2 linked regions of the Cyanobium sp. PCC 7001 genome follow. The protein of the gene in region 1 interacts with the protein of each later gene in a pairwise test. Links are inferred from orthologs where the notes say so. Each region holds a gene or a part of one and is shown in the gene's direction. Other genes may lie near its edges. The genes, in order: rpe and eno.

Region 1 (15,869 bases):
CACGTTCTCACCGGAGGCCAGTTCCTCGGCTTCATAGATCTTGTCGGGATCGCTGATGCCCATCTCGGCCAGGCGGGCCAGGTTGCCTTCGCGGGTGAGCCCTTCCCACTCCTTGGTCTGGGCCACGGCGGGGTCATACACCAGCTGGCCCTGGAAGTGGCCGCCGAGGGCGCGCATGGCAGCAGCCGAGATCACACCCTCCGGGGCCGCGCCGATGCCCATCAGGCAGTGGGTGCCGGTGCCGGCGAAGCCACAGGCGATGGCCGCCTGCACGTCACCGTCCGAGATCGGCTGCACCCGGGCACCGGTCGAGCGGATCTCGGCGATCAGGTCCTTGTGCCGGGCCCGGTCCATCACCACGATCACTAGCTCGCTCGTGGCCAGGCCCAGGCACTGGCTGAGGATCTGGATGTTCTCGGTGGCGCTCTTGCGGATGTCCACCTTGCCCTTGGCGGCCGGCGGCGCCGCCAGCTTCTTCATGTAGAAGTCGGGGGCGTTGAACAGGCCGCCCCGGTCGGAGGCCGCCAGCACGGCCATCGAGCCGCGCTGGTTGTTGGCGCAGAGGTTGGTGCCTTCGCAGGGGTCGACGGCGAAGTCGACGCCAGGGCCACTGCCGCTGCCGACCTCCTCGCCGATGTAGAGCATCGGGGCCTCGTCCCGCTCGCCCTCTCCGATCACGATGCGGCCCTGCATCTGGATCTGGCCCATGCGCTTGCGCATCGCCTCGACGGCTGCGGCGTCCGCCTCGTCCTTCTTGCCGAGACCCGTGAGTTCGGCCGAGGCGATGGCGGCCTGTTCAACGACCTCGAGAATTTCCTGGATGAGGGTGCGATCCACAGTGGTCCGGCAAGGGTGGAGGCTTCGGGCTGAGGCCTGAGATGCCAGCTGCTGCGGGGCATTTCAGGCAGGAAGCGGCGATCAGTGTATCAGCGCCGTTCCCCGCTCCTGCCGCTGGAGGGGGCAGGGGGCTTTCCTACAATCGCTCTTCCCTACCCACCGATCCCAGCATGAGCACCAAGTCCCTGGTGGTGTCACCGTCGATTCTCTCGGCCGATTTCTCCCGGCTCGGGGATGACGTGCGGGCGGTCGATGCCGCTGGTGCCGACTGGATCCACGTGGATGTGATGGATGGCCGCTTCGTGCCCAACATCACGATCGGTCCCCTGATCGTGCAGGCCCTGCGCCCGGTCACGACCAAGCCGCTCGACGTTCACCTGATGATCGTGGAGCCCGAGAAGTACGTGGCCGACTTTGCCAAGGCCGGCGCCGACATCATCTCGGTGCAGGTCGAGGCATGCCCCCACCTGCACCGCAACCTCGCCCAGATCAAGGACCTCGGCAAGATGGCCGGCGCAGTGCTCAACCCCAGCACCCCGATCGACACGCTGGAGTACTGCCTCGAGCTCTGCGACCTGGTGCTGGTCATGAGCGTGAACCCCGGCTTCGGCGGCCAGAGCTTCATCGAGAGCCAGGTGGACAAGATTCGTGATCTGCGCCGCATGTGCGACGCCAAGGGGCTCGACCCCTGGATCGAGGTGGACGGTGGCATCAAGGCGGAGAACGCATGGAAGGTGATCGAAGCCGGCGCCAACGCGATTGTGAGCGGCTCCGGGGTGTTCAACCAGCCCAGCTACGCCGAGGCCATCACCGGCATCCGCCAGAGCCGCCGTCCTGCCCCCGTGGCGGTCTGAAGGGGTCCGCCAGGCTCCCGGCGGCAGGCTCCCACCGATCAGCTGGGAGCCTGCCGCATGCATTCAGACTGCTGGAGCCTCAGCTCTCGAAGAACCAGCCATAGCTGTGCAGACCGATGCCCAGCAGGTTCACGCCGATGTAGCAGACGACGATCACCACCAGACCCAGGGAGGCCACCACCGCCGGTCGGCGCCCCTGCCATCCCCGGATCAGGCGGGTGTGCAGATAGGCCGCATACACCAGCCAGCAGATCAGCGCCCAGGTTTCCTTGGGATCCCAGCTCCACCAGCTGCCCCAGGCCTCATTGGCCCACACCGCCCCGCTCACCAGCCCCACCGACAGCAGCAGGAATCCCACCGTGATCGTGCGGTAACTGAGCGAGTCGAGCTGTTCCGCCATCGAGAGGGCGCCACTGGTGAGCTTGAGTGGAGCTGCCATCGCCCCGGGCCCCTCGGTGGCCAACTGGGCCTGGCGGAAGCCGCCGCTGCCGATGGAACTGCTGCGCAGTTCCAGAGCCTTGCCGCGGTCGGTGAACAGCACCGCCACCGACAGCAGGGATCCCACCAGCAGGGCGGCGTAGCTGAGCATGATCACGCTCACGTGCATCACCAGCCAGCTGGAGCGCAGGGCCGGCACCAGCGGGGAGGCCTCCTGGAGACGATCCGGCAGGGCAAAGCTGGCGAAGGCCACGCAGCCCAGGGCCATCGGGGTGGCGGCAGCGGGCACCAGCGGAGACGGCCAGGAGCGCTCCACCAGCAGCTGGGTGAGGGTGCAGCCCCAGGCCAGGAAGCAGAGCGACTCGTAGAGGTTGCTGATCGGGAAGTGACCGGAATCGATCCAGCGCAGCACGAGCTGGGCGGTGAGGCAGAGATTGGCGCTGGCCACCAGCAGCCGCACCACCGAGCTGGTGCCGCCGCCGCTCAGGGCCCAGAACGCCAGGGGCAGCACGAGCAGCAACAGGGCGAAGGCTGCCAGGCCGAGGCCCAGAACCGGATCGTGGAGCAGATCGGGCAAGGTTTCAACGCACAACCAGTGGCCAGTCTGGCGGGTCGCCGGCAGGGGCGCTCAGCGGCTGGCCTGCCGCACCAGCACCAGGCCGGTTCCCAGGCCGATCAGCACCGGCATCCATGCCGACAGCAGCGGGGTGAGGGTGCCCTTGACCCCCAGGGAACTGAAGCTGAAGGCCACCAGGTAATAGCCGAAGATCAGCAGCACGGTGAGGCCGAAGCCCTGGCTGCGGCTGCGGCGGGAGTGCGGACGGGCCCCCAAGCTGCTGCCGATCAGGCCGAACACCAGGCAGACCGCCGGGAAGGAGAACTTCTCCTGGATGCGCACCCGCAGCTTGCGGGCGGCCCGCAGGTCGCCCGATTCCCGCAGGAGCCGTTCGGCGGTGCGGGCCTGGCCGATGCTCATCTCATTGGCGTCCTTCGGCAGTTTGGCCACCTTCAGCGGCTGGTTGCCAAGCGGATAGAGGTAGCGATCGAACCGGGCCGAGGTGATGGCCTCCGAGCCACTACTGCCGATGCCCACCACCTGGCCATCCAGAAATTCCCACTGGGCGTCCCTGGAGCTCCAGCGGGCCCGATCGGCCGTGAGCATCACCCGGTGGGCCGAGCGGCTCAGGTCCAGCAGGGTCACGTCCTCCATCACGCCCTTGTTGAAGCGCTGGGCGTAGAAGATGTGGGTCAGACCCCGTTCGGTGCTCCCATCGGGCAGCTCCACCCGGCCGTATTTGGAGTACACCACGTTGTCCCTCTGCTCGCCGGCCACGGCACGGCCGATGGCGCGGCTGAGGGTCGCTTCGGCCTGGCTGAGGGTGCTCGGCACGACCGCTTCGTTGAAGCCGAAGGTGAGCATGGTCATCGCCACGGCCAGCACCACGGCGGGCACCAGCATGCGCCAGGTGGGCACGCCCACGCTGCGCAGGGCCGTGAGCTCACTGTTGCCCGAGAGCTTGCTGTAGGTGAGCAGGGTGGCCATCAGGGTGGCCATCGGGAAGGAGAGCACCAGGAAGGAGGGCAACTCCAGAAGCAGCACCTGAAGCGCCACATCGAGCGGCAGCCCCGACTCCGCCACCCGCCGCACCAGCTCGAACACGGCGCCCACCGAGAGGGACACGGCCGTGAAGGCCGCCACCCCGAACACCAGGGGACCGATCAGCTCCCCCAGCATCCAGCGGTCCAGCAGCGGCAGGCGGCGCCACGACCCCAGCAGCCCTGACGGCAAGACGATCCTCCGTGGGTTGAGCGTGGTCATAGCCGGAATCCCTCGCCGAGGTAGTGGCGGCGCACCAGAGGATCGTTCCCCACTTCGGTGGAGCTGCCCGAGGCCAGGATGGCGCCCTCGGAGAGGATGTAGGCCCGGTCGGTGATCGCCAGGGTTTCCCGCACGTTGTGATCCGTGATGAGCAGTCCCATGCCCCGGTTGCGCAGGTCCTCGATCAGTTGCTGCAGGTCGGCGACGGCGATCGGATCGACGCCGGCGAAGGGTTCATCCAGCAGCAGGTAGCGGGGCCCCTCGGCGCCGACGGCCAGGGCCCTGGCCACCTCGCAGCGGCGCCGTTCACCGCCCGAGAGCTGAAACCCCTGGCGATGCTGGAAGGCGCTGAGGTGGAAATCCTCGATCAGGGCGTTCAGCCGCTGTCGGCGCAGGTGACCCGGGGTGCGGCTGGACTCCAGTGCCAGGCGCAGGTTGTCGCGAACCGTGAGCTGGCGGAACACGCTGGGCTCCTGGGGCAGGTAGCCGATGCCGAGACGGGCCCGCTGGGGCATGGGCAGGTGGGCGATCTCGCGGCCATCCAGCAGCACCTCGCCCTCGTCCGGCCGGATCAGGCCGGTCACCAGACCGAAGGTGGTGGTCTTGCCGGCGCCGTTGGGGCCGAGCAGGCCCACCACCTCTCCGCGCTCCAGCTGCAGGGAGACGTGGTCCACCAGCACCCGGCCCCCGATGGCCAGGACCACCTCCTTCATTGCCAGCGTCATGGCTGGGTCGAGGGCACGGGGGGCTGGATGGCCCTGAACCGGTAGAGGGTCAGCACCTGCTGGCCCGGCGCTGGCTCGGCCACGAGGCGCTCTCCCTCCACCAGGTACACCAGCCGCTCCGCCCGGATGCTGTTGCCCTCATCCTGCACCACATCCACATCGCCGCTGAGCACCACACGGCCTTCGCGGCTGAAGTACTGGGCCTGCCGCGCGGTGGCCACCACGCCCTGGTCGGCGTAGACAATGCGCACGTTGCCACTGGCCGTGAGGATGCCTGTGGCGTTGTCGGCCTTCTGGAGATCGGATTCGATCGTCACGACGCCGGTGACGGCAGCTCTGGCCGGCGAGGGGGCTGGAGCCGATCCTGCGGCCGTCGTCGAATCAGGAGCCCCCTGGGCGGTGGCCGTCAGGCTGACGAGGCCGCCGAGGCACAGGCCCAGCAGGGTGCTGGCGACGCGGGGAGCAGGCAGGGCCAAGAAGCGGTGCCAGTGATGCTGAGGCCACAATCTACAGAGCATGGCCCTGGGCCCGGTTCAGCCGGGGGGGGTCGAGAACAGGAGCATCCGCCGCGTTCTGCAGGGCCTGCAGCCACGCGGCCGCATGGCCTCTGAGCTGCTCCAGATCGAGCCCCAGGGCCTGATCGCCACAGCTGCGCAGCCTGCCCAGGCCTTCTCCTGTGAGGATGGTGGCACCGCGGCGGTTGCCGCGCTCCAGGTGCAACTGACCGACGGCGATCTGCAGGATTCCCTGCAGCACCGGGCGAAGCGGCCCCGCCGTTTCGTGCCAGAGCTCCTCGAATCCGTCATGGCAGGCGTACCAGTCGCCCGCGTTGAAGCGGGCGATGGCCTCGGCCAGCCGAGGGTCCCGGATCAGGCTGGCTTCCTCGTGGTCAGGGGGAGGCAGGGCCGCCAATCAGCGCTTGGCCGCCTTCTTCGAGGGCAGCTTGCGCAGCCGGATCGATTCGGGGGTGACCTCGAGCATCTCGTCTGGACCGATGTACTCCAGAGCCCGCTCGAGGGTCATCTGCACCGGGGCCTGGAGAGTGTCGAGCTCTTCGGCGCCGGCGGAACGCATGTTGGTGAGCTGCTTGGCCTTGCAGACGTTGATCTCCAGGTCCTGGGGCCTGTTGTTCTCTCCGATGATCATGCCCTTGTACACCTTGGTGCCGGGTGTGATGAAGAACTGGCCCCGATCTTCGGCGTTCTTGAGGGCGTAGAAGGTGGCCGTTCCCTCCTCGAAGGCAATCAGCACGCCGTTGCGGCGCGCATCGAAATCCCCTTGCATCGGCCGGTAATCCAGGAAGGAGTGGCTCATGATGCCTTCCCCACGGGTGGCACGGATGAACTCGCCGCGGAAGCCGATCAGCCCGCGGGAAGGCACCACGAATTCCAGCTGGGTGCGGCCGTCGTTGGTGTTCTCCATGTTCTGCATCTCCGCCTTGCGGATTCCCAGCTTCTCGATGCAGGCTCCCACCGCAGCCTCGGGCACATCGAGCACAAGGGTTTCGTAGGGCTCGTTGGGGGTGCCATCGATGGTGCGGAAGATCACCTGGGGTTGGCTCACCTGAAACTCGTAGCCCTCACGCCGCATCGTCTCGATCAGGATGCCGAGGTGCAGTTCGCCGCGTCCGCTCACGGACCAGCGATCGGGCGAATCGGTGTCCTCCACCCGCAGGGCCACGTTGGTGAGCAGTTCCTTCTGCAGACGATCGCGGATCTGGCGGCTGGTGACGAATTTGCCCTCCTTGCCGGCGAAGGGGGAATCGTTGACCACGAAGGTCATCTGCAGGGTGGGCTCGTCCACCTTGATCAGGGGGAGTGCCTCCGGGTTGTCCGGGCAGGCGATGGTCTCGCCGATGTTCACCTCGTCGAAACCGGCCACGGCCACCAGGTCACCGGCGCTGGCCTGCTCGATCTCCACCCGCTGCAGGCCCTGGAAGCCGAGCAACTTGCTGATGCGGCCACGCTTGACGCTGCCGTCATCGCGCAGGAGAGCGGCGGGCTGGCCAGCCTTGATGGTGCCGTTGTGGATCCGGCCGATCATGATCCGGCCGAGAAAGTCGCTGTAGTCGAGGGTGGTGACCTGCAGCTGCAGGGGCTTGTTGGGATCGCCCACCGGCGGCGGCACATGCCGGAGGATGGCATCGAAGAGCGGCCGCATCGTGTCGCTCTCGGTCTTCATGTCCGGCTTGGCGTAGCCGCCCATGCCGCTGCCGAACAGATACGGGAAATCGCACTGGTCGTCGTCGGCGCCGAGTTCCAGGAACAGATCCAGCACCTTGTCCACGGCAATCTCGGGATCCACGCGGGCCCGGTCGATCTTGTTCACGAAGACGATAGGCCGCAGGCCTTTTTCAAGGGCCTTCTTGAGCACAAAGCGCGTCTGCGGCATCGGGCCCTCGTTGGCATCCACGATCAGCAGGCAGCCATCGACCATGCCCAGCACCCGCTCCACCTCGCCACCGAAATCGGCGTGGCCGGGGGTGTCCACGATGTTGATGCGGATGCCGTCGTAATCGACCGCCGTATTCTTGCTGAGAATGGTGATGCCGCGCTCGCGCTCCAGGTCGTTGGAGTCCATCACGCAGGTGGGAACCGCCTCGTTGTCGCGGAAGATGCCTGACTGAGCGAGCAGCGCGTCGACGAGGGTGGTTTTTCCGTGGTCGACGTGGGCAATGATCGCAATGTTGCGAATCGGCGTGCCTGGATGTGCGCCGCTCATAGATTGAGATTTCCTACTTTTACGGTTGTAGCCAAGCGACCATCCTATCCCATCCTCTGAAACTCAAGCCTGACGAGCTCCCTTCCAAGGCCTGGTGTCGTAGCAGGGGGCATGGCCAGGCGCGGGCGGCTTCTCCCTTGAGCTCAGCCGTTTGACCGGCCTTTGGATGCGGCCCTTGGATCAGCGACTGAGCTGCTGGGCCGGCTCGAACACCTGCAGGGCCTCCGCGGTTCCTTCAAAGCGCCAGTGCCACGGCTCGTAGCTCACCCCCTGAGGGTTGTCCCTGGGAAAGGAGAGGGTGAAGTGGTAGCGGGCGGCGTTCTGCTCCAGCCACCGAAAGGCCGGGGTCTCCTCGAAGCGGGGGGAGAGGTTGGTCTGGGGCAGCCGACCGTCGCCGAGATCGACGGCATAGCCGGTGCTGTGCTCGGAGAAGCCCGGTGGCGCGCTCACTTCGGCCCGTTCCCGGGCGTTCTGGTTCCGCTCCGCCTTCACCCCGAAGAAGATGTCCTTCTGGAGTTCCTTCGAGCGGAAGGCGCTCAGCAGGCTCAGGCTCACGCCGTCGTCCTCCGCGGCCCGCAGCATGGACGTCAGGGCCGTGGCCGCATCCCGGTGCAGCTGCAGCCCGGGTTCCACGCTCACCAACAGCTCAGGATCGGCCTCCGGGTAAGGGAAATGGCCCAGCAGCCGTCCATCCGGGCTCTGGCGGGCATCCAGCCCGGCCACGGGGCCCGGCGCCAGTTGGGGAGCCAGCCAGGTGCGCACCATGGGCAGCTGCAGGGCTCCGATCACCGCCACCAGCGCTCCCCCCACCACCAGCAGGATCCCGCGCAGCCCGTGGCCTTTCGGCACCGACGGCATGGGGCTGAGCCGCTCGGCCACCGGGATGTCGTCGGCCGGAAGCACCTGGCCCGTGCGCCTGGACTTCAGGACCACCTGCCGGCTCCGGCGGATGGAGCCCAGGGGTGGGCAAGCGGCAGCACAGCGAAGGGGTGATCCGTCATGCCCTCCATCCCCCAGCCCCCGCTGCCACCCATACAAAACGCGGTGGATGTCACCAGCTGGGCGAACAGTGATGTGACGAGTTTGTTACAAGCCGGCATGGACTGTGGTGATGGAGGCAGCGGGGCGGCTCTGGGCCGGTGCAACGACCCCGGTTTCGCGGCTCTGGGAGGCCTTGAGTCGGCTGGTGACGATCCTAGTTGCGAAGGCCGAATTCCACCCCGAAACGCCCGGCAACGGTGTTAGCTTCCGGGCCAGAACCTTTTCTGGCGGAGCGTTTTCCCGATGTTGCGTGTCGCGGTGGTGGGCGGCGGCCCGAGTGGTTCCTGTGCCGCTGAGGTGCTCGCCAAGGCCGGCATCCAGACCTGGATCTTCGAGCGCAAGCTCGACAACGCCAAGCCCTGCGGGGGTGCCATTCCCCTGTGCATGGTGTCTGAATTTGATCTGCCGGAAGAGATCATCGACCGCAAGGTGCGCAACATGCGGATGATCTCCCCTTCCAATCGGGAAGTGGATATCCACCTCGATGATCAGAATGAATACATCGGCATGTGCCGGCGCGAAATTCTTGACGCCTTCCTGCGCAACCGGGCGGCCGATCTCGGCGCCCATCTGATCAACGGACTCGTCACCAAGATCGACACCGGCAAGAACCGCCAGGGGCCCTACACCCTCACCTATTCGGACTACGGCTCCGGCGAGGCCACCGGGGAGACCAGAACCCTCGAGGTGGACCTGATCGTGGGCGCTGATGGCGCCAACAGCCGCGTGGCCAAGGCCATGGATGCAGGGGACTACAACGTGGCGATCGCCTTCCAGGAGCGGATCAAGCTCCCGGCCAAGGAGATGAGCTACTACGAGGACCTGGCCGAGATGTATGTCGGCACCGATGTGTCCCCCGACTTCTACGCCTGGGTGTTCCCCAAGTACGACCATGTGGCCGTGGGCACCGGCACCATGCAGAACAACCAGGCCCTGATCAAGGGTCTGCAGGAGGGGATCCGCCTCAGGGCCCGCAAGAGGCTGGTGAACGGCGAAGTGATCAAGGTGGAGGCCCACCCGATTCCGGAACACCCCCGCCCCCGCCGGGTGGTGGGCCGCATGGCTCTGGTGGGGGATGCCGCCGGCTACGTGACCAAGAGCTCCGGCGAGGGCATCTACTTCGCCGCCAAGAGCGGGCGGATGTGCGCCGAGCAGATCGTGGCCGCCAGCCAGGCTGGCCAGAGCATTCCATCCGAGGCCGACCTCAAGGTCTACCTGCGCAAGTGGGACCGCCAGTACGGCGCCACCTACAAAGTGCTGGAACTGCTTCAGAACATCTTCTACCGCAACGATGCGGCCCGCGAGGCGTTCGTGGAGATGTGCGATGACAAGGACGTGCAGCGGCTCACCTTCGACAGCTACCTGTACAAGCGGGTGGTGGCGATGAACCCCTGGCAGCAGCTCAAGCTCACGCTGCTCACCCTTGGGGCCGTGCTGCGGGGCAACGCCCTGGCACCCCAGGGTTACAAGCCTGTGGACAGCGCCGTACGGGACGACGATGAAGTCAACGCGATGCTGGCGGTGAGCACCATCAAAGGGGGCATCCGGGTTCGCGGCGACCAGTCGTCTCCAGCCCCTGTGGCAGCCCCGGCAACCACGGGGGCCACGGCTGAGGTCATCGCTGCCGAGGGGGAGGCGGCGGAGCGGGAACCCGCTCTGGCCGCGAAGTGAGACGCCGGGGCCCTGACCAGGCCCCTGCCGCCGATCAGTTCTGCAGCTGACGGAAGTCCGCCAGCACGGCGGCCTGGTTGCGCAGCACTCCGAGCATGGCGAGGCGGTTTGTGCGCACAGCCGCATCCTCCGCCATCACCATCACGCTGCCGTCTCCATCGAAGAACGCTCCCAGCGCCTCGGCACTGTCTTCCAGAGCCGAGGCCAACGCGTTGTAGCCCTCGCTGCTGCAGCTGGCGGCCAGCGGAGTGAGACGCTCAAGCACGGCCAGCATGCCGGCCTCCGATCCTTTCTCGAACAACCTGGCATCCACCACGGCATCCGGGCTGAGCACGTCGGGGGACAACGCGCCTTTCTCGGCCAGTCGTGCGGCCCGCGTCACCACCGCCTGCACGGCGGCGAGCCGCCCCTCGCGCCGCAGAGCCGCGAGCAACAGGCCGCGCTGTCGCACATCGCCGGGATCCCGCAGGAGGCGGGCCCTGGGCAGGGAGGGCCCGGCCACCGCGGCCACCAGATCGGGCTCCAGTCCCTCCTCCTCCAGCAGGCTGGCCAGCCTCTGGCACAGGAATTCGGCCAGATCGCCGCGCAGCAGGCCAGCGGAAACCTCCAGGTCGGGCAGCAGCGTCGCCCAGTGGAGGCTGCAGCGCTGCAGCAGGGCGTCGAGGTCGAGCCGCCATTCCCTGGCCCAGAGGATCTGCAGCAGACCATTGCCGGCACGGCGCAGGGCGTAGGGATCGGAGGAGCCGCTCGGCCGTTCCCCCTTGGCAAAGATGCTGAGCAGCAATTCCAGCCGTTCGGCCAGGGCCACCACGGCGCCGGCCTCCGACTCCGGCAGGGCATCCCCTGCGCCCCGGGGCAGGTAGTGCTCCAGCACCGCCAGGGCCACGTGCCTCGGCTCCCCTTCAGCCAGCAGGTATTTGGCCCCCATCACCCCCTGCAGCTCGGGGAATTCCCCCACCATCTGGCTCACCAGGTCGTGCTTGCAGAGATGGGTGGCCCGGCGGGCATGCCCTGCCGCCTCTTCCGGCAGAGGCAGCACCTCGAGCAGCACGTCCGTGCACCACTCCATCCGCTCGACGCGATCCCGCAGGGAACCGAGACCCTCGGCGAAGGTGACCCGGGCCAGCTGGTCGCGCCGGTCGATGCTCGCCACGGCCCGGTCGGCCGTGACGAAGAAGCGGGCATCGGCCAGCCGGGCCCGCAGCACCCGTTCGTTGCCTCTGCGCACCGTCTCCCAGGCCTGCTCCCGGCCATTGCTGATGCACAGAAAACCAGGCTGCAACACGCCCCGGGCGGCCGGGGCCAGGGGATCCACCTGGGCGTCGCTCTGATAGAGCGGCACGTAGCGCTGGTGTGACCGCATCACCGTGCCCAGCACCTCGGCCGGCAGGTCCAGATAGGTGTGCTCCATCGCGCCCTCGATCAACAGGGGCTGCTCCACCAGATCCGTGAGCTCCTCCAGCAGCGCCTCGGGCAGATCCGGTCGGGCGTCGCGGGCCTCTGCCGCTGCAGCGATGGAGGTCTGAATCCTGTCGCGGCGGCGGCGGCGGCTCACGGTCACCCCGGCGGCCTCGAGCGTGTCGGCATACTGCGCGGCGCTGGGGATCACCACCGGCCGGGTTTCCAGCCGGTGTCCCCTGCTGTGACGTCCCGAGGCCACCACCGGATCGGTGCCCGGCAGCACCACCGGCACCACCGCCTCATCCAGCAGGGCCACCAACCAGCGCACGGGCCTGGAAAAGCGGCACTCCCCCTCTCCCCAGCGCATGAAGCGGCGGCCCTGCAGCTGCTGGATCCAGCCGGGGATCAGGGAGGCCAGCACCTCGGCGGCGCCACGGCCCGGCTCCCGCAGCACCGCGTACACGAACGGCCCCTTGGGCGTGTCACGGATCTCCAGCTGGTCAACAGCCACGCCGCAGCGCTTGGCAAAGCCCAGGGCGGCACCGGTGGGAGTGCCGTCGCGAAAGGCCTGTGCGGCGGGCGGGCCCTTGCGCTCCTCCTCCCTGTCCTGCTGGCGTGACGGCAGTCCCGGCACGGTCACGGCCAGCCGCCGCGGCGTGCTGGTGCAGTCCAGATCGCCGTGCTCCAGCCGCTGCTCCGCCAGGCTGGCGGCCACCAGCGCCTCCAGCTGGGGGAGGGCGAGGCGCGCGAAGTCGGCCGGCAGTTCCTCGGTTCCGATCTCGAGCAGAAACGTCGACACGCAGGCAGCCACGGCAACCGCCAACTTTATGGAGCGACGCGCAACGCGGCAGGCTGGAAGCCGGCCCCATTCGCTACGGTCGTTGGGCTATCGGGTGGTTGCCGACATCGTGACGTCTGGGCCGACAAAGTTCGAGCAACTGAAGGCCAACAGTGGTCATCTGCGGGAGCCGCTCCTGAGCGAGCTGGGCAACACGGCGCCGAACTTCACCGAGAACGCCGTTCAGATCCTCAAGTTCCACGGGAGCTACCAACAGGACAACCGCGACAAGCGTCAGAAAGGCCAGACCAAGGACTGGCAGATGATGCTCCGGTTGCGCAATCCCGCCGGCCGGGTGCCAGCCCAGCTCTACCTGGCCATCGATGAGCTGGCCGAGCGCTATGGCAACGGCACCCTGCGGGTCACCACCCGCCAGGCGTTCCAGATGCATGGCGTGCGCAAGGAGCACCTCAAGGAGGTGATCGGCACGATCGTGCGGTCACTGGGGTCCACCCTGGCGGCCTGTGGAGACATCAACCGCAACGTGATGGCGCCCGCCGCCCCCTTCTCCAAGGCGGGCTATCCAGCCGCCCGCCAGCTGGCCGACGACATCGCCGATCTGCTCGCCCCCCAGGCGGCGGAGGGCTCCTACCTCGACCTCTGGGTGGACGGGGAGCTGAGCTACCGCATCAAGCCCAGTGCTCCGGTGCGCAAGGTGAAGGCGCGCCAGAGCGAAGGCGGTGTGTTCAGCGGTGACGGCCAGGAGCCTCTCTACGGCTCCACCTATCTGCCGAGGAAGTTCAAGGTGGCGGTCACCGTGCCCGGTGACAATTCGGTGGATCTCCTCACCCAGGACATCGGCCTGGTGCTGTTCTGCGATCCGCAGGGCCGACCCCAGGGCGCCAATGTCTATGTGGGCGGTGGCATGGGCCGGACCCACAACAAGGAGGAAACCTTCGCCCGCACGGCCGATCCGCTCGGCTATGTGGCCTATGGCCATCTGCTGGATCTGGTTCAGGCCATCGTGGCCCTGCAGCGTGATCACGGCGACCGCCAGCAGCGCCGCCACGCCCGCATGAAATACCTGATCCACGATCGTGGTGTGGACTGGTTCCGCTCCGAACTTCAGTCCTCCTACTTCTCCCATCCGATCAAGGGGATGCGTCAGGAGCCGACGATCCGGCTGGAGGACTACCTGGGCTGGCATCGTCAGGACCGGGGACTGTGGTTCGTGGGTCTGCCCGTGCTCTGCGGCCGCATCAGCGGCAGCTTCAAGGCGGGGCTGCGCCGCCTGGTGGACACCTACAAGCTGGAGCTGCGGCTGACTCCCAACCAGGACGTGCTGCTGTGCAACATCGGCACGGCCCAGCGCAGCAGCATTCGGGCGGAGCTGGCTGCCATGGGCATCGAGAGCCCTGAGGCACCGGCACCGCTGGCCCGCCATGCCCTGGCCTGCCCGGCCCTGCCGCTGTGCGGCCTGGCGGTGACCGAAGCCGAGCGGGTGCTGCCCGACGTGCTGGATCGCCTCGACGGGCTGCTGCACCAGCTGGGGATCAGCAAGCCCGTGCTGGTGCGCATGACCGGCTGCCCCAACGGCTGTGCCCGGCCTTACATGGCGGAGATCGGCCTGGTGGGCAGCGGCCCCGACCTCTATCAGCTCTGGCTGGGTGGCACCCCCAACCTCAGCCGTCTGGCCGAGCCCTACCTCGAGAAGATGCCCCTGGGCGAGCTGGAGCCCACCCTGGAGCCGTTGCTGCGGGCCTGGCAGGTGGCCGGAGGGCGGGTGAGCTTCGGTGACTTCGTGGTCCGCCAGGGTCGACCGGCCGTGGAAGCCCTGCTAACGGCGGCCTGACCATGGCGGTGGTGGTGGTCCAGGGCCTGGACGAGCGGAGCGGTGGTGGTCGGGCAGGCTCTGGCCGGCCCTGGCCCTGGAGGGCATTGCAGCTCGCCGCCGCTGCCGCCCTGGCTGCCACAGCCGCGCTGCCGGCCCAGGCCCAGGGCCGCCGGGGTCCACCGCCACCGACACCGAAAGTGGTGATCTACGACCCCGATCCTGTGAGTTGTCAGCCGGACACCATCCGCCAGGCCTTCGCGCGGCATCTGGCCCCCTTTGCCGACCAGAGCCCGGCGGTGCTGGCCCGGCTGCGTGAGGTGCAGCTGGAGATGACGGACTCCAGCCTGCGGCGCTGCGTGGCCAAGGGGCTGATGGAGCCGGAAGCCGCTGCCGCCCTGCGCCAGGAGCTCGCGGCTCAGACTCCCACGCGGCCATAGATCGCCGCGGGCTGGCCGCAGCGCCAGGCCCAGAGCTGATCGCCCCAGCTGAAATGCCACCACTCCCCCGGGTGCTGGGCAAAGCCCGCTGCCGCCATCACCTTCTGCAGCAGGCGGCGATGGCCATGAACCGCCAGGGCCCGCTCACGCTCACCCGCATCGCGGCTCGCCGCAGCCACCCCGAGAAAGTGGTCGGGTGCCGACACAGCACCGATGGCATCGATGGGCGAACCCATGTCGATCGGGGCGCCGTGCCGGTCCGCCAGGGTGAGATCCACCGCTGCTCCGGTGCTGTGGGGCGGCGGGGCGCCTGGGTCCGGGTTCGGTGGCGCCCAGAAACGACCCACCTCGCGGCTCACCTCCGCCAGTGCCGGCCCGGCGGCGAGGGGATCGACCCCCCGGTCGCGGCAGAGTTCCGCTGTGGCGTGCCGCACCATGAACGCCTGAACCGCCAGGGGCCGCCATCCGTCGAAGATGGCCAGCCGCCATTCGGGCTGCTGGCTCTGCAGCGCCCGCTGGGCCGCCAGCAGCCGCTCCACCACGCCTTGCCGCAGCTGGAACGGCGATCCCCCCTCACCGTAGGGAGCGCCCAGGGCGACGTAGGGATGGGGTTCCAGCCGCCACAGCGCCGCCGGCAGGGGCACCAGGGCGTCCGGGCTGGGATCGATCGGAATCGCATTCCACGGACGCCGCTCCATCTGCTCACCGGGCTGGGCTGACCGGACTGTGTTGATCCTGGCCAGATTGCCTCACCCGATGGCCTCAGTTGAGCCGAACCCCACCGCTGAGCCGCTGCCGCTGGAGAGCCAGCATGGCGGCCAGCTTCGGATGGTGCTGCAGCTCCGGATCGGCGGCCAGGATCTCCTGGGCCACCGCGCGCGCCTGCTCCAGCACGCTGCCGTCGTCGGTGAGGCTGGCCAGGGCGAGATCGGGCAGCCCCGACTGCCGCGTGCCCAGCACCTGACCGGGCCCCCGCAGGCGCAGGTCCATCTCGGCGATCTCGAAACCGTCGCTGGAGCGCACCAGCACATCCAGCCGCTGCCGGGCCAGGGCGTTGCGGCTGTGGTTCACCAGCAGGCAGTGGGACGCGGCGGCTCCCCGGCCGACCCGGCCGCGCAACTGGTGCAGCTGGGCCAGTCCGAACCGCTCCGCATGCTCCACCACCATCACGCTGGCCTCCGGCACATCCACACCCACCTCCACCACCGTGGTGCTCACCAGCACCTGGCTCTCCCCGGCGGCGAAGGCGGCCAGGGCCGCCTGCTTGTCGGCACTGGCCATGCGCCCATGCAGCAGCCCCACGCACAGATCGG
Region 2 (12,745 bases), 1.2 Mb from region 1 along the record:
TGCATGCCGGCCCGGGCGCGACGGATCGCTGCTGCCACGGCGGCCACGGCCTCGGGCTGGCCGATCACCCGCTCGCCCAGACGCCGGTCGAGCTCCAGCAGCTTCTGTCGCTCGCCGGCCAGCAGGCGCTGCACCGGAATGCCGGTCCAGCGGGCCACCACGTCGGCGATGTCGCCGGGCTCCACCTGCTCCCGCAGCATGGCGTCGGTCTGCATCTCCGCCTCCAGGGCCAGGCGGCGCTGCTGCACCCCGTGCAGCTGGTCGTACTGCAGGCGGGCCGCCTCCTCCAGATCCCCGCAGCGCTCGGCCTCGGCGATGGCATGGCGCAGGTCTTCGTCCTGCTGCAGCAGGTCCCGCAGCTCCGCCACCCGTTCCCGCTCGGCCTGCCAGCGCTGCTGCAGGTGCTGGAGCGCCTGCACGGCCTGGCGGCGCTGCTCCTGCAGGGCGATGCGTTCGGCCTCGGGGGCCGCCTCGGCCGAGAGCAGGGCCAGTTCCACCCGCCGCAGGGCCACTTCGGCATCCTCCACGGGCTGGGGCTTGGACGTGACCTCCATGCGCAGGTTGGCGGCCGCCTCGTCCACCAGATCGATGGCGGAATCGGGCAGGCAGCGGTCGGCGATGTAGCGATCGGCCAGGCGGGCCGCCGCCGCCAGGGCGGCGTCGCTGATGGTGACGCCGTGGTGCAGCTCGTAGCGCTCCTTGAGCCCGCGCAGGATCTCCACGCTGGTCTCCAGCCCCGGCTCGCGGATCACCACCTGCTGGAAGCGGCGCTCCAGGGCCGGATCCTTCTCGATGCTGCGGCGGTACTCCTCCGGCGTGGTGGCCCCCACGCAGCGGAGCTCCCCCCGGGCCAGGGCCGGCTTGAGGATGCTGCCGGCATCGGCATTGGAGCGATCCCCGCTCACCACGGTGTGCAGCTCGTCGATGAACACGATCACGCCGGGTTCGGCGTCGCGCACCTCCGCCAGCACCGTGCGCAGGCGCTCCTCGAACTGGCCGCGGAACTTGGCGCCGGCGATCAGGGCGCCCAGATCCAGCGCCACCAGCCGCTGGCCCCGCAGGGCATCGGGCACCTCGCCGGCCACGATCCGCTGGGCCAGGCACTCGGCCACGGCCGTCTTGCCCACCCCGGGCTCACCGATCAGCACCGGATTGTTCTTGCTCCGGCGCGACAGCACCTGGATCAGCCGGCGGATCTCGGCATCACGGCCGATCACCGGATCCAGTTCCCCGGCCCGGGCGGCGGCGGTGAGGTCGCGGCCGTAACGCTCCAGGGCCATCGGCTCGGGGGCCTCGGCCTCCAGCTGCAGGGCGGGAGCGGCGGGCGCCGCCGCGGCGGGCGGCGTGGGCCGGCCGGGACTGCGCAGGCCGGGGGCGGCATCGATCCAGTCGTCCGCTCCGGCCCAGGGATCGGCGGCAGGCGTGGGAGAGGTCGGGACGGCCGCGGCAGGGGGTGGAGGGGAAGTGGGCGGTGGCGCGGCGGCTGACGCCGGAGCGGCCGGCAAGGGCATGGCAGCTGGAGCCGGAGCCGCGGTGGGACGGGCCGGTGCCGCTGGACGCAGCTGGCGCAGCAGAACGTCCTCCGTGAGTCCCTCGCGGGCCAGCAGCCGCTCCCCGATGCGGGGCTCCTCCACCAGGGCCAGCAGCAGGTGGGGCACATCCAGCAGGCGTGAGCCCCAGCCGGTGCGGCGCCGGTCGGCCTCCTCGAGCAGATCCTCGAGGGCATCTCCGATGAAGAGCTCCCCATCGGGAGCACTGGGCTGCTCGGCGCAGAAGGCCTCGAGCCGGTCGAGCAGACGGTCGGAATCGAGGGGCAGGCGATCGACCCACTGACCGAAACGGCGATCCAGCAGCAGGGTCTGGAGCAGATGCTCCACATCCATCACACCGTGGCGCCAGCGGCGGGCCGTGTCCTGGCTGGCCAGCAGCAGGTTCCAGGCCTCCTCGCTGAAGCGATCGGGCTCGCTGGTGAGGCTGACGCCGTAGCCGGCACGCACATCGGTGGGCATCAGGCTGCACCACCGGCGCGGGAGCCGAGCTCGATCAGCTCCACCTTGTAGCCATCGGGATCCTCCACGAAGGCGATCACGGTGCTGCCGTGCTTCATCGGGCCGGGTTCGCGCACCACACGGGCCCCCATGGCCCGGATCGCATCACAGGTGGCATGGATGTCGTCCACGCCGAGAGCGATGTGGCCGTAACCCTCGCCGAGGTCATACGCCTCGGTGTCCCAGTTGTGGGTGAGCTCCAGCACGGTGTGATCCGACTCCGGGCCATAACCCACGAACGCCAGGGTGAAGCGGCCGCTGGGATAGTCCTTGCGACGCAGCAGCGTCATGCCGAGCACCTCGGTGTAGAAGGCAAGGGAGCGGTCCAGGTTCCCCACCCGGAGCATGGTGTGCAGCAGGCGCATGGGCAGACCGGCGCGGGCGTTGGGTGCGGAGCCATTCTGGCCAGCAAGCGGGCCGGCAGTGCCCGTTGCCACACCGGAGCGGGAGGGGGTGGCCCATAGGATCCTGCCCTGACAGCCGTGGCCCGAAGCCGTGATCGACACCCTCGACTACTCGATCGAAACCGTGGTGGCGCGGGAGGTTCTCGATTCGCGCGGCACACCCACCGTGGAAGCCGAGGTGTATCTGGAGAACGGTGCCAGCGGTCGGGCCATCGTGCCGAGCGGAGCCAGCACCGGCGCCCATGAGGCCCACGAACTGCGCGATGGCGGCAACCGCTACATGGGCAAGGGCGTGCTGCAGGCAGTGGCGAACATCGAGGAGAAGATCACCCCGGCCATCTGCGGCATCAGTGCCCTCGAGCAGGTAGCCGTGGACAGCGCCATGCTCGACCTGGACGGCTCCGACAACAAGAGCGCCCTCGGGGCCAACGCGATCCTGGCGGTGAGCCTGGCCACAGCCCGGGCGGCGGCCAACGCCGTCGGTCTGCCCCTGTACCGCTACCTGGGCGGCCCCATGGCCTGCCTGCTGCCGGTGCCGCTGATGAACGTGATCAACGGCGGGGCCCATGCCGCCAACAGCCTGGACTTCCAGGAGTTCATGCTGGTGCCCCACGGCGCCGGCAGCTTCCGGGAGGCCCTGCGCATGGGCACCGAGGTGTTCCACACCCTCAAGGGTCTGCTGAAGGACAAGGGACTGAGCACGGCCGTGGGTGACGAGGGCGGCTTCGCCCCCGACCTGGGCAACGGGGCCGCCGGGGAGCTGCTGGTGCAGGCGATCGAGCAGGCGGGCTACCGGCCCGGCGATCAGATCTCGCTCGCTCTCGATGTGGCCAGCACCGAGTTCTACCGCGACGGCCGCTACGCCTTCGACGGCGGCAGCTACACCAGTGCCGAGATGGTGGACCAGCTCGACCAGCTGGTGAACCGCTTCCCGATCGTGTCGATCGAGGATGGGGTGGCCGAGGACGACTGGGAGGGCTGGGCCCTGCTCACCGAGAAGCTGGGGAGCACGGTGCAGCTGGTGGGGGACGACCTGTTCGTGACCAACACCCAGCGGCTGCAGCGGGGCATCGATCTGGGTGTGGCGAATTCGATCCTGATCAAGGTGAACCAGATCGGCACCCTCACCGAGACCCTCCAGGCGATCGACCTGGCCGGCCGGGCCGGCTACACCAGCGTGATCAGCCACCGCAGCGGCGAGACGGAGGACACCACCATCGCCGATCTGGCCGTGGCGACCAGGGCCGGCCAGATCAAGACGGGCTCCCTGAGCCGCAGCGAGCGGGTGGCGAAGTACAACCAGCTGCTGCGCATCGAGGACGACCTCGGCAGCCAGGCCATCTATGCCGGCGCCGAGGACCGGGGTCCCCGCGGCAAGGCCTGAGCAGGGCCCGGGGCAAGGAAGGACCTCAGTCCGTCGCAGCGCTGGACTGGGGCTGGGATGCCTGGGCCGACGGGGAGGCGCTGGTGGCGGCCATGCCGGGAATCTGATCCAGGCGGCCATCCCGAGACAGGCGGGCCTGCAGCTTCAGCCAGCCCAGGCCCACCGGCAGCCCCGCCAGCAGGGGCACGGCCACCAGGGCCGGCTGGCGGCTGGCGGCCAGCACGGCGGCCGCCACGGCCAGACCGGCCAGGAGCATGGCCTGGCCGGCCGACTGCTGCGCCAGGGCGAGACGGCGCAGCAGCCGGTCGGTTTCCCCGGCGCGGATCTGCACCTGCAGGTCGCCCTGCTCGATGCGGGCCAGGTTCTCATCGAGCCGGCGCGGGATGCCGAGGGCCCGGCTGCCCACCGCGGCGGCCTGGCGGGAGAGTTCACCGAACAGATCGCCGCCGTTGCCGCTGGAGGTCATCAGGGGGAGCAGGTAAGGGCGGGCAATGGCCACCAGGCTAAAGCCGGGATCGAGGCTGCGACCCACCCCCTCGAAGGTGGAGAGGGCCCGCATCACGAAGATCAGCTCCGGCGGCACCCGGAAGGGCTGGCCGTACACGAGGTCGTAGAGATCTCCGGAGAGCTTCTCCAGCACGTTGGCGGAGAAGGGGGGCGTGAGGGCGTCGTTGAGCATCACCCGCACCAGCCGGCGCACCGGGCCGGGGTCCACTTCGGCGGCGATCACCCCGGCAGCCTGGAGCTCCTCCACCAGGGCCGAGGCATCGCGCCCAGCGGCGGCCCGCACCATGCGCCCCAGCCGTGAGCGCAGGCGGCTCGAAAGCTGGCCCATCATCCCGAAGTCGTAGTAGATGAGGGCCCCATCCGGGGCAACGGCCAGGTTGCCCGGGTGGGGGTCGGCGTGGAAGAAGCCGAAGCGCACCAGCTGCTGCAGGTAGCTGGCCGCACCCTTCTCGGCCACCGCGGCGGGCACCACACCAGCGTCGAGCAGGGCCTGGCGGTCGGTGATCTTGATGCCGGGCACGTAGTCGAGGCAGAGCACGCGGCGGGAGCTGAGTTCCCACACCACCGCCGGGATGCGGATGCCGGGGTCATCGAGGAACTGCTGGCGGAAGCGGGCGGCGTGCTCGGCCTCGAGCCGGAAATCCAGCTCCCGCAGCAGCACGCGGCGGCACTCCTGGGCGATGCCCACCCAGTCGCGGCCCCGACCCCAGCGCGGATGGCGCTGCACAACCCGGGCCACCTGCTGCAGCACCTCCAGATCGAGGCGGAACAACTTCTCCAGGCCAGGACGCTGCACCTTCAGAACCACCTGGCGGCCGCTGCGCAGACTGGCGCGGTGCACCTGGGCCAGGCTGGCGGAGCCGAGCGGGCTCTCCTGCAGGTCGATGATCTCGGCGCAGCGCTCGCCGAGCTCCTGCTCCAGCAGGGCCTGCACCACGGTGAAGGGGAAGGCGGGAACCCGGTCCTGCAGGGCGGCGAGCTCCTCCACCAGTTCGGCCGGCAGCACATCCGGCCGGGCCGAGAGCAGCTGGCCGAGCTTGATGAAGGCCGAGCCGAGGGCCAGGAATTCCTGGGTGAGCCAGCGGGCGCGGCGGCGGGCCCGCCGGCTGCGCCGTTCGGGCGTGGGACCGCCGGGATAGGTCCAGCGCTGGCCATCCCACCAGAGGCCGGTGGCCAGCCGCAGGGCCAGCCACCAGATGCGCAAGGGGCGCCGGATCACAGGCGCCGATCCACACGACGGCTCAGATCCGCCACCTGGGCGCGCAGGGCATCGATCTGGTCCTGCACGGCAGCAGGGCCCTCGGCAAAGGGGGTGTGCCCGGGCGACGCCTCACCGCCCCCGCGGCCACCGCGCTCGAGCCGGTCGGCCTCCAGTTCCACCTCATCCCAGAACAGCTGCAGCTCCTGGCGCAGCCGCTCCGGTGCGTCCTGCACCACCAGGGCCAGGTTGGCGGCAGCATCCAGCAGGCCGCTGCCCAGCCGCGCTCCGAGTCGCGCCAGGGTGGCCTGCATCAGGAGCTGGGGCGCCGGCATGGGGCGGGTTCTGCTGGAGAAACTGTGCCAGATGGCGCCCGCCGCTGCGGACTGAGCGACCCTCAGGGCGTGGGCGGCGGCAGGGTGGGCGCGACGGGCTCGTCCACGACCGGCTCAGGGGGCACCGCCGACTCGATGTCGCGTTCGCCTGGGGGCTGGGGGGGGGTCAGGAGGGCCTCGAGCTCCCGGGCACGGCGCTCCTCCTCGGCCTTCTGCTCGGCCTGGCGGCGCTGCTCGGCCTCGGCCTGCTTGCGCTCCTCCTCCTTCCGCTCCTGTTCCCGCTGCTTGGCCTGGCGCTCCAGTTCCAGCACCTCCAGATCGCCCCGGATCTCCTGGGCGTCTTTGCCGAAACGCAGGCGCAGGCTCTCCAGGCTGGTGCCGGGGAACTCGCGCACGTCGAAGCCCTGGCGGAGCTGCACGAGGCTCGGCAGTTGGAGCGCCAGCACCCGCTGGGTGATGCCGTAGCCCAACCCGAAGCAGAACCCCGCCACCAGCGGGCCGCGCCAGCGGTTGCGGGGGCGCGTCGGAACGGCGCGGCTCGGGCTGGAGGTGGCCATGGCCGCCAGGTTAAGCCGCACCGCCAGGGGCGCCCGGGCGGCGGCGCGCCGTCCGCCGCGGTTGACTTGGGGTTCACCGATCCCTGCATTCACAGACCCCATGCCCCTGCTGCCGCGCTGGCGCTACATGACGGATGAAGCGAAGGCCCTCACGCGGCGCACCGCGGTGTCGGCCGGGGTGCTGCTGCTCGTGTTGCTGGTGTTCCGCTCCCTGGTTCCCTGGATGCTGCTGGCGGTGGTGGCCTACTGGCTGTGGAAGGCGATGCGCCGCTGAGGTCGAGCTGACGGATCCGCTGACGGAGGCGCTGACAGAGGCGCTGGCAGAGGCGCACTCCCCCGCCCGCACTCAGGCCTGCTGCTCCTGCCGGGCCCAGAGCTTCTCCAGGGAACCCCTGAAGCCCTCCAGATCCGCCTTCGCCGGCCGGCGAAGGCGCTGCACCAGGCGGGCCAGCCGCCAGAGCTTGATTCCGGCGGCCAGCGCCAGCACCAGCCATGGCAGCAACAGGGTCATGGGCTGTTCTGCCGTCATGTGGTGTAGTCGGCGTTGATCCGCACGTACTGATCCGAGAGGTCGCAGCCCCAGGCCACGCCGGCGCCGGGGCCGTCGCCCACCAGCAGACGGATCAGCACGGTGTCGCCCCCCGGGCCGCTGCCGCCCAGATAGGCGCCGGCGGCCCGCGACCGGAGGTAAGCGGACGCCGCCGGGCGGTCGAAGGGCAGGGGTTGGCCGGCCGCCATCAGCTGGTGATCCCCCAGCCACAGGGCCACCGCCTCCGGATCGAAGGCCACGCCGGCCCGTCCCGCCGCGGCCACGATCCGTCCCCAGTTGGGATCGCGGCCGTGCACGGCGCACTTCACCAGCGAGGAGCCGCAGATGGTGCGGGCGATGGCGCGGGCGCCGGCCTCGTCGGCGGCGCCATCCACCTGCACCTCGATCAGGCAGGTGGCACCCTCGCCGTCGCGGGCGATCGCCTTGGCCAGGTGCTGCGACACCGCCGTGAGGCCGGCCTCCAGGGCCTCGAAATGTTCCGGCCCCAGGGGCTCGCCGGCGGCAAAGGCCAGGTAGGTGTCATTGGTGCTGGTGTCGCCGTCCACCGTGATCGCGTTGAAGGAGCGATCCACCGCCCGCTTCACCATCGCCCGCCACAGCTCGGCCGGCACGCCGGCATCGCAGCTGAGGGTGCCCAGCATGGTGGCCATGGCGGGGTGGATCATCCCCGAACCCTTGGCGCAGCCGCCGATCCGCACCCTCCGCCCGCCCAGCTCCGCCTCGAGGGCGATCTCCTTGGCCACCAGGTCGGTGGTGAGGATGGCGGTGGCCGCAGCCGCGCCCCCCTCCGAGCTGAGCGCCGCCACCAGCGGATCGAGGCCCGCCAGGAGGGTGTCCATCGGAATCGGCACGCCGATCACGCCGGTGGAGCAGAGCAGCACCTGCTCGGCCTCCAGGCCCAGCCGGGCCGCCAGGGCGTCGGTGGCCCGCAGGCTGTCGATCAGGCCCCGATCCCCCGTGCAGGCGTTGGCCTGACCGGAATTGGTGAGCACCGCCCGGGCCCTGCCGCCCGAGGCCTGCAGCCGCTCGGCGCAGAGGTCCACGCAGGCGGCCCGCACCCGCGAGGTGGTGAAGGTGCCGGCGCACACGGCACCCTCGGGCGCCAGCAGCAGGGAGAGATCGGGATTGCCGGAGGGCTTGAGGCCGGCGGTGATGCCCGCCGCCAGAAAGCCCTTCGGCGCAGTGAGGCCGCCGGGAATCGGGTGCCAGGAAGGGGTCACGGCGGCAGGATGACTGTCTCCATCCTGCCCAGCCGCCATGGACCCGGCCGATGCCGAGGCGAATGCCGTGTGCCGCCGGCTGGCGGGTGAGCTCTTTCCCTGGGATCTCACCCGAGCCCTGGAGCTGGCCCTGCTGAAGACGTTCTGCCTGCCGTCGATCTCGAGCCTGCTGGAACGGACCGGCGAATTCACCAGCCGGCCCCGCAAGCGCTACGACGACACCGGCCTGATGGTGGCCGAGCTGCTGCGCTGGGGGCCCGGCAGCGCCGCAGGACAGGCGGTGATCGACCGCATGAACCGCATCCACGGCGCCTACGCGATCGGCCAGCGCGATTTCCTCTACGTGCTCTCCACCTTCGTGGCCGAGCCGATCCGCTGGCTGCGGCGCTACGGCTGGCGGCCGCTGAGTGCCCACGAGCAGACCTGCCTGTACCGCTTCTGGCGCCAGGTGGGGGAGCACATGGGCCTCCAGGACATTCCCGGCAGCCTGGAGGCGCTGCTGACCTTCAATCGCCAGGTGGAGCGCGAGGCGTTCCGCCCCGCTGCCAGCAACGCCCGCGTGGCCGAGGCCACCCTGGGGATGCTGCTGGCCGACTGGCCCGAGCCGCTGCGGCCCGCCCTGCGAAGCGTGCTGCTGGCGCTGGTCAGCGCCGAGGTGGGCGGCAGCCTCGGCTGGAGCGCCAGCCCCGGCTGGCTGCAGCGGCTGGTGCTGCAGGCCCTGCGGCTGCGCAGCCGGCTGGCACAGCGCTGGCCCCGGCGCCCCGGCGCCACCCGCTTCTATTCCGAACGCCCCACCCCGGGCTACGGCGAGAGCTTCCGCCTGGAGCAGCTGGGCCCGCCGGCGCTGCTGCCGCGCCTGAACCGGCCCCGCTGGCAGGGCCACCAGCGGCGCATCGGCCTCACGGGCGGCATCGCCAGCGGCAAGAGCACCGCCGGCCGCTGGCTGGCTGATCAGGCCGGCCTGCCGCTGCTCGACGCCGATCACTACGCCCGCGAGGCCCTGGCGCCCGGCTCGGCCGGGGAGGCCGAGGTGCTGCAGCGCTACGGGGCCGCGGTGAGACCGGCGGAGGGAACGGCCCAGGGCATCGATCGAGCGGAGCTGGGCCGCCTGGTGTTCCACGATCCAGCCGAGCGGGCCTGGCTGGAGCAGCTGGTGCATCCGCAGGTGCGCCGTCGCTTCGAGGCCGAACTGCAGCGGCTGGCAGGTGAACCGGCGGTGGTGCTGATGATCCCGCTGCTGTTCGAGGCCGGCCTGGAGGGCCTCTGCAGCGAGGTGTGGCTGATCGACTGCGACGAACGTCAGCAGTTGCAGCGGCTGATGCAGCGCAACCAGCTCGACGAGGCCGAGGCCCGCGCCCGTATCAGCGCCCAGTGGCCCCTGCAGCGCAAGCGGCCGCTGGCCGACGTGGTGCTCGACAACCGCAGCGGTGTCGAGGCCCTGGAGGCCGGCCTGGCCGCCGCGCTGGCGAAGGGGACCGACGGAGACCGGATCGGCACGCCCACCTAGCGTCGAGGCAACGCCGCCAGCGGCCACCCCCATGCGCTCCGATCACCCCGGCCTGCCCGTGAGCGGGAGCCTCAGCTGGCCGCTGCGCTCGATCACCAAGTCGTTCACCGTCACGCTGCTGCTCAAGCTCGCGGATGAAGGCCGTCTCGATCTCGACGATCCCGTGGGCCGCTACGTGCGTGGGGTGCCGAACGGCGATGCGGTGACCTTGCGCGACCTGGCTGCCATGACCAGCGGCCTGCCGGACTACACCACTCCCGCCTTCTTCGAGGCCTTTCAAGCCAACCCCCGGCGGATCTTCTCGGCGCGGGAGCTGCTGGCGTTCGCCTGGCGCCAGCCCCTGCAGGGCCAGCCCGGTGAGGAAGCGGTGTACACGAACGTGAACACGTTGCTGCTGGGGGAGGTGATCCGCGCGGTGACCGGCCGCAGCTTCGAGCGCAGCCTGCGGCGCCAGGTGCTCAGGCCGCTGGGGTTGCGCCAGACCCTGGTGACGCCGGACCAGCGCCGCTGGCCCAGGCCCCGTCCGGTGGGCTACCAGCGGGAGGACGGGCAGCTCACCCCCCAGCCCGGCAACCTCTCGATCTTCCGCGCCGCCGGCGAGATGCTGGCCACCCTGCCGGATCTGCGCCGCTGGGCCGGCATGCTCGGCCGCGGCCGCCTGCTCAGCCGCTCCACGGCGGCCGAGCGCCGATCCTCTGCCCAGCCGCTGGTCGAGGGGCCGGAGTACGACAGCTACGGCCTCGGCCTCGGCAGCCTCGAGGGCTGGTGGGGACACACCGGCGAGGGACTCGGCTTCACCGCCCTGGTGATGTACGAACCCCGCTCCCGGGCGCGGGCGGCCATCGCCATGAACATCTCCAATCTGCCGGCCGGCCACCCGCCGACGCGGCTGTTCCGGCGGCTCGCCCGCACCCTGAAGCGCGATGGGATCACAGGCGCATTCCAACGACAGCAGGGCACTGGCGGGCAGGAAGCTCCCCTGCCGGTGAAGCAGCTCGATGCCGCCCTGGAGCAGACCGTGCGGCGGTTCGGCATCCCCGGCGTGGCGGCCGGGGTGTGGCTGCCGGGTGGGCGGCGCTGGCGGCGGTTCAGCGGCGAGGCGGTGCTGGGTTCCAGCGGGTCAGGGGTGGAACGGCAGCGTGCGGGACAGGGGCTGCCCTGGGTGGAGGAGGCCTCGGCGCTCTGAAGTCAGGCTCGTGCCGTTCAAGAGAGTCGCCGGGCCGGGCTCAGCCCTTGAGCTTCTCGGCCAGGATCCGGTTCGCCAGCTTGGGATCGGCCTTGCCGCCGGTCTTCTTCATCAGCTGCCCCACGAAGAAGCCCTGCAGCTTGGTCTTGCCGCCGCGGAACGCCTCCACCTCGCCGGGGTGGGCTGCCAGCAGCTCCTCCACGATGGCGGTGATCGCGGCGGGATCGCTGATCATCCCCAGGCCGCGCTCGGCCACGATCGCCTTGGCGGAGCCGCCTTGCTGCAGCAGTTCCGGCAACAGCTCCTTGGCGATCTTGCCGCTGATGGTGCCGTTCTCGATCAGCTCGATCATCTCGGCCAGCTGCTCGGGCCGCAGCGGCAGGTCGGTGTAGGAGAGCCGGTTGGCATTCACATGGGCGGCGATGTCGCCGGTGATCCAGTTGGCGGTGGCCTTGGCGTCGGCTCCCGCGGCCACCGCCGCCTCGAAGTACTCCGCCATGGGGCGCTCATCGGTGAGCACACGGGCGTCGTAGGCGCTCAGCCCCAGCTGCTCGGCGTAGCGATGGCGCTTGGCGGCCGGCAGCTCGGGCAGCTCGGCGCGCCAGGCCTCCCGCTGCTGCGGGGTGACCTCGATCGGCCCCAGATCGGGATCCGGGAAGTAGCGGTAATCGCTGCTGCCTTCCTTGGAGCGCATGCTCTTGGTGAGCTGCTTGCCCTCATCCCAGAGGCGGGTTTCCTGCACCACCGGTTCACCGGCCTCGTAGGCCTTGATCTGCCGCTGGATCTCGTAGTCGCAGGCCTTCTGGATCGCCGAGAAGGAGTTCATGTTCTTGATCTCCACCTTCGTGCCGAAGGGGGCGTCAGGCCCGCGCCGCACGGAGATGTTGACGTCGCAGCGCAGGGAACCTTCCTGCATGTTGCCGTCGCTCACGCCGAGGTAGCGCATGATCCGGCGGATCTCGGAGGCATACTCCGCCGCCTCGCGGCCGGTGCGCAGATCGGGTTTGCTCACGATCTCGGCCAGGGCCACCCCGGCGCGGTTGTAGTCCACCAGGGAGTGGGTGGAGCCGGCCAGACGGTCGCTGCCGGCATGCACGAGCTTGCCGGCATCCTCCTCCATGTGGAGGCGCTCGATGCCAATGCGCTTGGTGTAGGTCTCCTTGCCCTTCTCCGCCACCTCCACCTCGATCCAGCCGTCTTCGGCGATCGGCTCGTCGAACTGGGAGATCTGGTAGTTCTTCGGCAGATCGGGATAGAAGTATTGCTTGCGGTCGAACTTGCTGTGTTCGGCGATGTGCAGATTCAGCGCCATGGCGGCCTTCACCGCGTACTCCAGCACCCGCTGATTGAGCACCGGCAGGGTGCCGGGCAGGCCGCACACCACCGGGTCGATGTGGGTGTTGGGATCGTCGCCGAAGGCGGTGGACGCCGCGGTGAAGATCTTGCTGGCGGTGCCGAGCTGCACATGGGTTTCCAGGCCGATCACGGCCTCCCAGGCCGCAGCTCCTGCCTCAGAGCCAGCCCCATGGTGGTCCTGGGGTGTGGCCGGAGGGGCTGCAGTCGGGGCGGTGCCTGCCATCGCGTCGTTCCAGCGCCAGTGCGTGGGCTGATCCTATGGAACCCCCGCAGCGGCCGGCTCAGCGGCTGTTCGGGTAGGCGTCCTGCGGCCCGGGACGGCTGCCCCCGGGCCGGGGCCCATCGCCGCCGCCACCTCCTCCGCCACCGAAGCCGAACCCGAAGCCGAACGAGAAGGGCGGCCGGCCGCCCGCGGCCCGGGGCTCGGGCCGCGGCAGGCGCACGCCCGGCACGTTGGCGTTGAGGTAGTCCTCCAGGGCGCCCTGGGCGGGGA

Evidence for each region.
Region 2: the proteins of rpe (region 1) and eno interact in binary tests that used the Escherichia coli proteins (3 or more experiments, as listed by UniProt). The link is inferred for Cyanobium sp. PCC 7001 from one-to-one orthologs.

Annotation. Positions count from the first base shown.
Region 1 is NZ_DS990556.1:563,194-579,062, forward strand. The notes cover bases 105-2,849. They hold rpe (ribulose-phosphate 3-epimerase), read left to right. Parts: upstream 105-1,007; coding sequence 1,008-1,691; downstream 1,692-2,849. Other genes in these bases: glpX (class II fructose-bisphosphatase), read right to left, coding at 105-837; ccsB (c-type cytochrome biogenesis protein CcsB), read right to left, coding at 1,771-2,706; CPCC7001_RS02770 (LptF/LptG family permease), read right to left, coding at 2,758-2,849. In the rest of the region: more of glpX, read right to left, coding at 1-104; more of CPCC7001_RS02770, read right to left, coding at 2,850-3,948; lptB (LPS export ABC transporter ATP-binding protein), read right to left, coding at 3,945-4,673; CPCC7001_RS02780 (hypothetical protein), read right to left, coding at 4,670-5,149; CPCC7001_RS02785 (DUF309 domain-containing protein), read right to left, coding at 5,181-5,585; translational GTPase TypA, read right to left, coding at 5,586-7,394; CPCC7001_RS02795 (M15 family metallopeptidase), read right to left, coding at 7,575-8,252; chlP (geranylgeranyl reductase), read left to right, coding at 8,679-10,106; glyS (glycine--tRNA ligase subunit beta), read right to left, coding at 10,141-12,306; sir (sulfite reductase, ferredoxin dependent), read left to right, coding at 12,401-14,137; CPCC7001_RS02815 (hypothetical protein), read left to right, coding at 14,140-14,556; CPCC7001_RS02820 (M15 family metallopeptidase), read right to left, coding at 14,535-15,254; ATP-dependent DNA helicase RecG, read right to left, coding at 15,319-15,869. UniProt on the Escherichia coli protein: Catalyzes the reversible epimerization of D-ribulose 5-phosphate to D-xylulose 5-phosphate.
Region 2 is NZ_DS990556.1:1,786,534-1,799,278, forward strand. What follows is about bases 1,755-4,689. They hold eno (phosphopyruvate hydratase), read left to right. Parts: upstream 1,755-2,543; coding sequence 2,544-3,836; downstream 3,837-4,689. Other genes in these bases: CPCC7001_RS08895 (ATP-dependent Clp protease ATP-binding subunit), read right to left, coding at 1,755-2,009; gloA (lactoylglutathione lyase), read right to left, coding at 2,009-2,413; CPCC7001_RS08910 (AarF/ABC1/UbiB kinase family protein), read right to left, coding at 3,862-4,689. In the rest of the region: more of CPCC7001_RS08895, read right to left, coding at 1-1,754; more of CPCC7001_RS08910, read right to left, coding at 4,690-5,562; CPCC7001_RS08915 (hypothetical protein), read right to left, coding at 5,559-5,876; CPCC7001_RS14080 (hypothetical protein), read right to left, coding at 5,939-6,535; CPCC7001_RS15185 (hypothetical protein), read left to right, coding at 6,534-6,707; CPCC7001_RS15190 (hypothetical protein), read right to left, coding at 6,780-6,944; bifunctional glutamate N-acetyltransferase/amino-acid acetyltransferase ArgJ, read right to left, coding at 6,959-8,242; coaE (dephospho-CoA kinase), read left to right, coding at 8,241-9,710; CPCC7001_RS08940 (serine hydrolase), read left to right, coding at 9,742-10,896; Asp-tRNA(Asn)/Glu-tRNA(Gln) amidotransferase subunit GatB, read right to left, coding at 10,937-12,475; CPCC7001_RS08950 (iron dicitrate transport regulator FecR), read right to left, coding at 12,534-12,745. UniProt on the Escherichia coli protein: Catalyzes the reversible conversion of 2-phosphoglycerate (2-PG) into phosphoenolpyruvate (PEP). It is essential for the degradation of carbohydrates via glycolysis.